Linked DNA regions of Planctomyces sp. SH-PL14. Each later gene encodes a partner of the first gene's protein in a complex. Links are inferred from orthologs where the notes say so. Each region holds a gene or a part of one and is shown on either strand. Other genes may lie near its edges.

Region 1 (5,335 bases):
ATTTTGACGGGAGTGAACACGGGGGGCGTCTCGACAAGGGTGCCGCCTGACGGAAGCCGCGTCCGGAAAACGGAGGAGGACGCAGCCGGTCCTTGCGTGTCGGGCGGTTATCGAGGGCGAAGGCGACTGGAGAGAAGCCGCCGTTTCCGTGCCCTGTCAGGAGTGTTATCGGCCCGGCCCGGCACAATCTGCCGGACGACACGGTCCGAATCGGCGTGGACGTGGTAAACGGTGGTCGGTGGCCCGTACGCCCGTCATCGCCGGAGCGACCTGTCTTCGACACACGTTCTTGCCGGCGTGGTGTCCATAGCTCAAACCCAACGTGCCACGGCAGCCTGGGGTCAAGGGGGCAGCCCTTTGAAGGTGGCTATCCCGTGTTGGATCTCCGCTGCTTGAGAAGCCTGTCGGTCGAGAAGTGCTGAGCCCTCGCGGCTGGACGTTTGGTGCGTGTCTTGGGACCACGAATCGATTTGCGATATCGCATGACATCGACGCTCTGGGCCCAGACGTGGAGCTGCCGGCTGAGAGCTTCGGTGGGAAGAGTTCCATACTGTTCCCATTGATCCGCCGGAATCGCGATCATCATCCCGACGTAGGTGCGGCTGAGCTCATCCGACATCCGCCAGTGCGAGAACTGCTCGTCAACGAACTCCTGGCCATGAGCAGAAGCCAGAGCGGCCTGCACGACCGCCAGGACGTTGTAGCACGCAACCGCCGTGCAGAAGCCGAAGAGGGCCGCAGGCGGATAGCCAAGGGTGTTGAGTTCACACCTCAGGTGTGTCGTCAGTTCCTGGAAGGCTGTCTCGATCGTCCATCGCTCCCGATACAGCTCAGCGACCTGTGCTGCGGTGACCTCACTGGCGGGCAGGTTCGTCAGCAAGTGGAGCGTGGAGTCGTGATCCCGGGTTGGTTCGTCCAACTCGATGGTGATTCTGCGGACCGGCAGGACCTCACCGGTTGTGGGATCCGTCAGGCGGACAGGCTCTTCCGTCAGGCGGCCGGAATCGCCCCGGCCGAGCGATTTGGCTTTCCCGGTAACCTCCCATCGCAGCCGGCCCCGATGCTGCCGGGTGACGAAGAACGCGGCGTGTCGGGCCAGACAGAACAGGAGTTCGCTCGTACAGAAGTTCCGATCGTCGATCACCACATCCTTGGGGTCGATCCCCTCCAACAGAGGCAGGCAGAGACGACACTCCTGGGTGTAGGCATCCAGACCAGGAATCACGTCCAGGATCATCCGCAGCTGGGGATCGAGCAGGACGACACACTGGCCCGGCAAGGCTCCGCCTCCTTGAGTTCGCAGCGGCTTGAGCCGATGCTCTGTTCCCTCCAGGTGGTTGCCGTCGAGAATCTTGACCCGGTATCCGGGAAGGAGGGGAGCCGCCATCGCCGGCAGCGTCCGGATCAGCTCGGCCATCTCAGAGGCGGTCTGCCGCACCAGTTCTCGGGACGTGGCCGGTTCGATATGCCCCAGTTTGTCGTAGAGAGCCCGGATGGAGACGGGAATCTGGGCCTTCTTCTGCTGATAGGCCCGATGAACGGACGGCGTGACACGACAGACGACCAGGCTCATGAGATCGACGACGGTCGAGAACAGAAGCTCCCGTTCGTACTGTCGGACAGCCGTCCGTTGAAACAGGGCATCCAATCTCTGCGGGGCGAAGACTTTCTCCAGCGTCGCCCGGGCCATAACACAAAGCGGAGCCTGCTGAATGAAGCGGTCGAGGACCGATTGACCAACCATGGTCGCCTCCTCCCTGGAAATCCTGTGCATGTCTCGACATGACACCGGTTTACCATGAAGGAGGATGCACCTTCAAAGGGCTGGGTCAAGGGGGCCACGCCCCCTTGCCGCCGGAGGCGCTTCCATGAGGAACCGTGGTACACAACGGGCGGCCGTTTTGTGGGACCGGCCATGAGGACTCCCTCAACGCGCACCGCTCGCCTTGCAATCCCCACGGGTTGATGAGGGGGCATTCGGCACCGTGTCCGCGCTTGGACACTCACTCCTTCAGACATCTCTCGACGACCAGGCCTCCGGCGGGCAAAGGGCCAGAAAAACAACGCAGGCCCCTCTGCACTCCCCACCAGGGTGCCCCTGGACCCCGTGCTTTGACTTTCCAGGCTTAGAACTGCCGTAGGAAACGGACGTCGTTCTCATAAAAGAGGCGGATATCCCGCACGCCGAACCGACGCATCGCGAACCGCTCCACCCCCAACCCAAACGCAAACCCGCTCACCTTCTCCGGATCATAACCGACCGTCTCCAACACGTTCGGATCCACCATCCCCGCCCCGCCAATCTCCAGCCAACGATCCCCCCATCGCATGTCCACTTCCACCGACGGCTCGGTAAACGGGAAGAACGACGGACGGAACCGGATCACGACGTCCTCACCCAGATACGCCGTTGCAAACAGCCGCAGCACCGTCTTGAGGTCCGCCATCGTCACATTCGTATCGATCATCAGACCTTCCATCTGATGAAACATGCACGAATGCGTATCATCCATATCGTCCGGCCGGTACACCCGCCCCAGCGACACGATCCGGATCGGCGGCTGCGTCTTCTCCATCACCCGGATCTGAACCGTCGAAGTCTGGCTCCGCAGCAAGAGCGGACTCCCCGTCGCCGTCTTCGCCGCCGACAGATAGAAGTTGTCCAGCGGATCGCGGGCCGGATGGTCCTGCGGAATGTTCAGCGCATCAAAATTGTGCCGCTCATCCTCGATCTCCGGCCCATCGACCGGATCGAACCCCAGACGGGACATGATCGCCTTGAACTCGTCGATCGTCTGCGAGATCGGATGCCGGTGGCCGTACCGGAACGGCGTCCCCGGAAGCGTGACATCCACCCCGTCGACCGCAGCGGCCGGACGCTCGACGGCCGCCTTCCGCGTCTCGAGCAGCGACGTCACCTTGTCCTTGACCTCGTTGAACCGCTTCCCGAGCACCGGCTTCTGATCAACCGGCACCTGCCCGAGCAGCGCCTGCAGGTCCTTGAGCCGCCCCTGCTTCTTCCCCAGGAACTCGATCCGGACCTGTTCCAGGGCAGGCGCGTCCGCGGCCGCTTCAATGGCCGCCGTGGCGTCCGCTTCGTACTGCGTCAGTTGCTGGATCGCGTCCATGGGGCGGGAGAAGTATCAGGTGACAGGGATCAAGTCTCAGTCGGACGGAAGTGTCGAGTCCCGGGGATCGGGAGGAAGGAACAGGGGGCGACTGCCATTCGCTGGGCCGCCCCCTGTCACCAGAATACCTGACCCCCAGCACCTCACTCCGCCAGGGCCTTGCGGTACGTCGCGAGGGCAGCTTCGAGGGCGGCGTCGATCTTGGTCGGGTCCTTGCCCCCCGCTTCCGCGAGGTCCGGACGTCCGCCGCCGCCGCCACCGACCACCTTGGCCGCTTCGCGGATCGAGTCGGACGCCTTGACCTTGGCCTGGACGTCCTTCGTCACCGCGGCGATCAGGGCGACCTTGTCGTCGATCACCGCGGCGAGCAGCAGGGCGACCGAGCCCCCCTTGCCCCGGAGCTCGTCGACATACGCCCGGAGCTGGTCGCGGGTGATCTTCTCGAGCTTGCGGCAGATGACCTTCACGCCGTTGACGATCTCGGCGGCGGCGAGCAGCTTCTGCGACTCGATCCCCACCGACTGCTTCGTGTACTCGGAGAGCTCCTGCTTCACTTCGCGAAGCTCGTCCTGGAGCTGGGTCACCTTGGCCGGAAGCTCGGACGGCAGGCCGGCCCGCAACTGCTGCTGGAGCTGCTTGATGAGGTTGTCCTGATCGCGGACGCTCTCGATCGCCTTCTCCCCCGTGTAGGCCACGATCCGGCGGACACCCGCCGCGACCGGCTCCTCGGAGATGACGCGGGTCAGGCCGACCTGTCCGGTGTTGGACAGGTGCGTTCCGCCGCACAGTTCCAGGCTGAAGTCCCCCATCGAGACCATCCGGACCAGGTCCGGATACTTCTCGCCGAAGAGCGCCTTCGCTCCCCGCTCACGGGCCGTCTTGATGTCAACGACGTCGGTCTTCACCGTCGCGCCGTCGGCAATGCGGGCGTTGATCTCGCGTTCAACGGCGATCACTTCCGCCGGGGTCATCGCCTGCTTGTGGGCGAAGTCGAACCGCAGCACGTCGTCCTCGACCTTGGACCCTCGCTGCATGGCGTTCGGGCCCAGGACGGTCTGGAGGGCGTGGTGGAGGATGTGCGTGGCCGAGTGGGCCCGGCGGATCCCGGCGCGGCGTTCGGCATCGATCACGGCGCTCGCTTCGTCGCCGACGGTGATCTTGCCGCTCTTGAGCCGGCCGATGTGGACCACCAGATCCCCGTCCCGCTGCGTGTCGGTCACGTCGAGAACGAAGCTCTTTGCTTCCAGCTTCCCGGTGTCACCGACCTGGCCGCCGATCTCGCCGTAGAACGGTGTGCGATCGAGCACGACCCCGATCGGAGCGGCGCTGTCGATCTCGGCGAAGTCGTTGACGAGTTTCCCCTCGGCGATGATCCCCGCCACCTTGCCGGTGCCGGTCTCGTCGCTGTAACCGAGGAACTCACTCTTGCCGATCGCCTTGCGGATGGCGTCGATCGGCCCCTCGGCCATGACCGAATCGGCGAAGGCGCCCGAGCCGCTGCGGATCTCATGGTCGCGGACGCAGGCTTCAAACCCCTTGCGGTCAACCTTGACCTCGTCGCGGGCGGCCATCGCCTCGATGAGCTCGATGAGAAACCCCTCCTGTGAGTGCAGGTCGTGGGCTTCCTTGCCGCTGATCGTTCCCCCCTTCCCCGCCTTCTGAGCGAGCCGCTCGTACTTGGGGAGGGCCCGGTCGATGACGCCGAGGAACTGCTTTTCTTCTTCGCGGATGACGTTCTGGACGATTTCCTGCGAGGCGACGAGGTCCGGGTAGGGACGCTTCATCATCTCGACGACCATTGGCACGACCTGGGACAGGAACGGGTCCTTCTTCCCCAGGAGGTAGCCTTCCAGCAGCGCGCGGCGGAGGAGCTGACGGACAATGTAGCCCTGCTTCGACGGCCCCGGCTGAACCCCTTCGTGGATGCACATCGTGCAGGCGCGGACGTGGTCCGCGATCCGCCGCAGCGGTCGGCCGCTCGGTCCTTCCAGCTCGTACTTCTGGCCGACGGTCTCGGCCGCGGCGAGGACGATCGGCTTGAGGGTGTCGATCTCGAAGTTCGTGATCACTCCCTGGAGGACGGACGCCGTCCGCTCCAGGCCCATCCCGGTGTCGATGTTGTTCTTGGGGAGCGGCTTGAGGTTGTTCGGCGGAGCGCCAACGCGGTTGAACTGCGTGAAGACGAGGTTCCAGATCTCGACCGGCTT
Region 2 (5,471 bases), 6.0 Mb from region 1 along the record:
AGCGCGAGCCTGTTGTAGCGGACGGGCTCCGGCGCCGACACGACGCCGCGGCAACGATCCGCCAACGTCGCGAGTTTCCGCGACGCCGGGAATTCGTTGCTTCGAACGCTCCGGGGAACCTATCATTATCAATTGATGTGTTCCAGGAGGTCTCCATGGGTGGCTGTCGGGCGTTTCGGGAGCAGTGTCGCGTCGACCGTCGCGGGCTCCTCCGGATCGGGATGCTCGGCGCGGGCGGGCTGACGCTCGAACAACTCCTCACCCACGAAGCGGCCCACGGAGCGGCGGCCCGCCGCGACCGGTCGGTCATCATCCTCTGGATGCGCGGCGGCCCGAGCCAGTTCGAGACCTGGGATCCCAAACCGCAGGCCCCGGTCGAGATCCGCGGAGAGTTTTCCCCGATCGACACCGCCGTGCCGGGGATTCAGGTGAGTGAGCACCTGCCGCGGTCGGCGAAGATCATGGACAAATGGTCCATCATCCGGAGCATGCACTATCGCCCCGAGGACGGCCGCCTCGACCACTCGACCGGGGACCAGGTCTGCTTCACCGGCCATCCGCCGGGGCCGATCCCCGACATCAACGTCTCGCCCAGTATCGGTTCGCAGATCAAGCGGCAGCTCCAGTCGCTCAACCCCCAGATGCCGGCCTACGTCATGGTGCCGCGGCATGTCCCCGGGACAAGCCCGGCGTATCTCGGCTCCCGCTGGGACGCCTTCGAGACGCAGGCCGATCCCGCCTCGTCACAGCCATTCGTCGTTCCGAACCTCCGCCTGCTGGAAGCGGTTTCGACCGACCGGATGCAGGACCGTCGGCGGCTGATGGAGAACCTCGATGCTCTGAAGCGCCGAGGCGGCACGGCGTCGATGGACTCCGTCGACGAGTTCCACCGGCAGGCGTCTGAACTGCTCGCGGGGACCGCCGTTCAGAAGGCCTTCGATCTCGATTCCGAGACAGCCGCGGTCCGCCAGCGATATGGGTTCTTCGGACAGTACATGTCCCGCGTCCGGGCTGGCGGCGACGCCCCAAACTGGCCGCAGCGGATGCTCCTGGCCCGGCGGCTCGTCGAGGCGGGGGTGCGGCTGGTGACGGTCGACTGCCGCTGGTGGGACACGCACGAAGACAACTTCTGGTCGCTCCAGAACGGTTTTCTTCCGCGGTGGGACCAGGCCTACTCCGCGCTGATCGAAGACCTCTCCGAGCGCGGGCTGCTGGAGACCACCCTTGTCGTGGCCTGGGGAGAAATGGGCCGAACGCCGCGGATCAACGCTGCCGCCGGCCGGGACCACTGGCCGCAGGTCATGAGCGTCGCCGTCGCCGGGGGCGGAGTGAAAGGGGGCCGCGTCGTCGGCAGCTCCGACCGCAACGGCGCGATCCCGCAGGACAACCCCAAGATCGTCCAGGACATGCTGGCGACGATCTACCGCCACCTCGGCGTCGATGTCACCCGCGAAACCGTCGACCACGCCGGCCGCCCGCACCCGATCCTGCCGTGCGGCGCTCCGATTACGGAGCTTTTCTGAGGAGGATTAAACACCAAGACACAAAGGTTGCACCAAGAACACAAAGGGGAAAGGGGCTAAAGCTGTCAGAGGGAGTGGGACACGAGCCCCTCTCCCTCTCCTTTGTGCCCTTTGTGACTTCCTGGTGTCTTGGTGTTTAACTCTTCGTCCCCTACCGCAGCGTCGCACCAAGCTGCTTCCCGCACGCGTCGATGACGGCGGCGGCGATCGGTTCGACGTCTTCGGTCTGGAGAGTCCGATCGGGCGACCTCAGCGACAGCGAGAGGACGTAGGACTTCTTTCCCGCCGGGATGTGCTTGCCGCGGTACTGCTCGACGAACGAGATCCGCTCGAGCAGCGGGCCGGCGACCGGACGGATCGCCGCTTCGAGCTGCTCCCAGGTGACCGCGTCGTCGAGGAGGAAGTTGAAGTCCCGCTGGATGGCATGGTGCTCGGGGAGCGGCTGGGCCTCGATCACCCACTGGGCCGACTGCACAAGCTGCAGGAAGTCGACTTCGGCGACGGTCAGCGCTTCGCGAAGCTTCAGCGGCTTGAGGGCCGGAGCGTCGCGATGAATCTCCCCCAGCAGACCCCAGGATGCGCCGTTCAGGAGCAGTTCCGCTCCGCGGCCGGGGACGAACTGCGGATGCTCGATCGCGCGGGTTTCCACTTTGGCTCCCGGAGCAAGACGCTGGGCGAGCCGGGTCAGGACGCCCTTGAGGCCAAGCAGGTCGCGTCCCGAGACGAGACCGATGCGGATCGGCTGCGTCTCCGGCTTCTCCGGCGCGGCGCCGAGGAAGACACGGGCGATTTCGAACAGGTCCGCGTCCAGATTCCCCTTCCGCTCGTTCGTCGCCCGGGCGGCAATGAGGCTGGGGATCAGCGTCGTCCGGACCGAGTTCCCGAAGTGACCGGCGTTCTTGTCGATCCGCAGCCGCTCCGGATCGCCGGGACGGTGGAACGTCTCGGCCAGTTCGTCGGTCGTGAAGGAGAACGTCAGCGCCTCGTCGAACCCGGCGGCGTTGAGGAACTCGCACGCGCGGTCGCGGGTCTTCTCCTCGGCGCTCCGCAGGCGGGAGACGACGGGGATCGGCCGGTTCTCGGGGATCTTGTCGTAGCCGGCAACGCGGGCAACCTCTTCAATGAGGTCGATCTCGCGGGTCAGGTCGCGGCGCCACGAGGGGGGACGGAAGGTCGCCTTCTCGTCGGTCGCCTTCCCCATCATCGGCAGGCCAAGGGCCGTCAGGATCCGGCAGCACTCCTCGCGGGGGATGTCGATGCCGAGAATCTTGCGGACGCGGGCGAAGCGGAGCTCGATGCTCGGCGGGTTCCATTCCGGAACGGTGCCGGCGACGACCGGCTCTTCGTAGAGCTCGCCTCCCGCCAGCTTGAGGATCAGCTCGCAGCAGCGACGGCTGGCCCAGTCCATCTGCCGGACGTTGATCCCCCGCTCGAAGCGGTACGACGACGGGCTGTGGAGCTTGAGCGAGCGGGCCGTGGCCCGGACGGAGAGCGGAGAGAAGTTCGCGACTTCGACGAGGACGTTCGTCGTCGCTTCCGTGATTTCGGTCTCCGCCCCTCCCATGACGCCGCCGATCGCCACCGGCCGCTCGGCATCGGCGATGACGCACATCTCGGACGTCACGGGGTAGGTCTGGTGATCGATCGCGACGAGCTTTTCGCCCGGGCGACCACGGCGGACGACGATCTGCTTGCCGCTCAGCTTGTCGAAGTCAAAGGCGTGCAGCGGCTGGCCGCACTCCATGAGGACGTAGTTCGTGATGTCGACGATGTTGTTGACCGGCTTATAGACCTCGAAGGTGCCATCCTTCCGCTTCTTCCGGAAGACGGTCTGCAGCCGGTCGATGAGCCACTGCGGCGAGGGGCCGACCTTGACGTTGCGGATGACGCGGGCGACGTACTGCGGGCAGAGGTCCTCGCACTCGTTCGTCACCGACGTCACCGTGTCGGTCTGCTCGGTCAGCTCCGCGATCTCGGGAGAGGGCATCGAGAAGTCGGAGCCGTAGAGGACGCTGATCTCGCGGGCGATGCCGAGATGCCCGAGCCAGTCGGCCCGGTTGCTCGTGACCTCCAGGTCCATGGCGACGTCGTCCCCCACCTCCTCGATCCACTCACTGTAGAGGCCGGCCAGCGTGAGGCGTTCGCCGACTTCGGCGGGAGCGGCGTCGAACGGGATGTAGTCGCGGAGCCAGTTGCGGCTGACGATCATGAGACCGGTACCTGAAAACGTGACGGGGGTTCCACCCCCGTCGTAAGTGCGCGAATCTTCGGCATCTCGTCCGCGCAAGCGGGCGTAAATGGGCCCCGCAGAATGGCAAAGGGAACGCGAACCTTCAACGATCCCAGTGGTTTGCCGGGTTTTTGGGCTTCGGCACGGGAATGGCTTCCGCCGCTTCATGGCACGCGGCAGATGTGCTCTCGCCCTTGCTGCTGCCCCTTTCCCGCGGATTGGCGTGACGCTCGTGAGCTCCGTCTCCGCGGACCCCCGCCTTCGAGATCTGCTGATCGTGATTATGACGTTGCGGCGCGGACTGTGTTTTCTCGTCCTTTGTCTCTCGGCTTCCGGCTGCGGCGGAGGCACCAAGCCGCCGGCTCCTCCCGAGAACCTTGTTCCGGCGTCGGGAACCGTGAAGCTCGGCGGCAAGCCGACCGCGGGGGTGGCCATCAAGGTCCTCCCGACCGGATCCACGAAGGGGCAGGGGGGCTGGGCGATCTCCGACGCGTCCGGCAACTTCAAGATCATGCACGCGACGCAGAAGGAAGGGATTGAGCCGGGGGACTACCGGGCGGTCTTCTCCCTGTTCATGACCCCCGCCGGCGAACCGCTTCCGCCGAACACCAGCCCCACGATGACGATGTCCGTGCAGGCGATCCCCGCTCCGTGGAGCGACCCCGGCTCCGTCGCGATGGCACAGTCGTTTTCCGTTCCCGCTTCGGGAAAGACCGACATGTCGTTCGAGCTTCCGGCGCCGAAGATTGCCAAGAAATAGCGCCTCGTGAAGCGGCGCCGGCCGTTCGTCGGCCGCGCGGCCCCTGCTCTCGAGATCGAGCTGCCGTCGGGGCGGTGGTCCCCGTTCGAGCGAATCACGTGGCTCCGTGCATTTCCGTTTTCTGACCTGTCCTTCCGAAAGTTCTGTGATGTCGATGCGACGGCGCGGTTTTACGTTGATCGAACTTCTGGTGGTGATCGCGATCATCGCCGTCCTGGTGGCGATCCTGCTGCCCGCGGTGCAGCAGGCGCGGGAAGCGGCGCGGAAGTCGCAGTGCCAGAACAATCTCAAGCAGCTCGGGATCGCGCTCCACAGTTACCTGGAGACCTACCTGGTCTTCCCCTACGCGACCTCCAACACCGGACGGGGGGCCTCGCCGGCCCTCGTCACAAACGCCACGGGGCTGGTTTCCCTGCTCCCCTACATCGACCAGGGACCGCTCTTCAACAAGTACAACCCGAACGAGGCGGCGGGGAACTTCAATCCCGCCGGAGGATATCTCGTCGGCGGAGGAGCCACGGCGACGGGCAACGGAGTCCTGGCGGCGACGCGGATCGCCGCCTACCTCTGTCCCAGCGACGACGGGCCGCAGTTTCATCCGAGCTTCGACGGCAGCTACGGCTGTCTGGCGAACGTCCCGTCGTACCGGACCAGCTACCACTTCAGCGTCGATTACAACACGGCCCTCGGTTACCCCTATGTCTGGTCGGGGCTGGACCGCCTGACCCGCGCCATGTTCGGCGCCTCGTCCGCTTCGACCCCCCGGGACGTGCCGGACGGCCTGAGCAACACCATCGCGATGAGCGAGACGACTCTCGACGTCCACGACGGCAAGACGCCCTCCTGGTCCTGCGCGCAGCACGTCGGGGGCGGGATCTCGTTCTCGGTCAATGACAACGGCCCGATCAACAACTGGTACTGCTGTGTCTGGCAGACTCCGGCGAACACCAACTTCAAG

What was found.
Region 2: the proteins of pheS (region 1) and pheT are in contact, whole or in part, in a crystal structure (PDB 6P24), measured with the Escherichia coli proteins. The link is inferred for Planctomyces sp. SH-PL14 from one-to-one orthologs.

Annotation. Positions count from the first base shown.
Region 1 is NZ_CP011270.1:7,030,060-7,035,394, reverse strand. The notes cover bases 1,128-3,950. They hold pheS (phenylalanine--tRNA ligase subunit alpha), read right to left. Parts: upstream 3,129-3,950; coding sequence 2,127-3,128; downstream 1,128-2,126. Other genes in these bases: alaS (alanine--tRNA ligase), read right to left, coding at 3,272-3,950; VT03_RS27035 (transposase), read right to left, coding at 1,128-1,744. Outside these bases: VT03_RS27040 (hypothetical protein), read right to left, coding at 1-20; more of VT03_RS27035, read right to left, coding at 368-1,127; more of alaS, read right to left, coding at 3,951-5,335.
Region 2 is NZ_CP011270.1:988,729-994,199, reverse strand. Bases 1,204-4,162 are described here. They hold pheT (phenylalanine--tRNA ligase subunit beta), read right to left. Parts: upstream 3,733-4,162; coding sequence 1,675-3,732; downstream 1,204-1,674. Other genes in these bases: VT03_RS34065 (hypothetical protein), read left to right, coding at 3,986-4,162; VT03_RS04045 (DUF1501 domain-containing protein), read left to right, coding at 1,204-1,523. In the rest of the region: more of VT03_RS04045, read left to right, coding at 156-1,203; more of VT03_RS34065, read left to right, coding at 4,163-4,513; VT03_RS04030 (DUF1559 domain-containing protein), read left to right, coding at 4,662-5,471.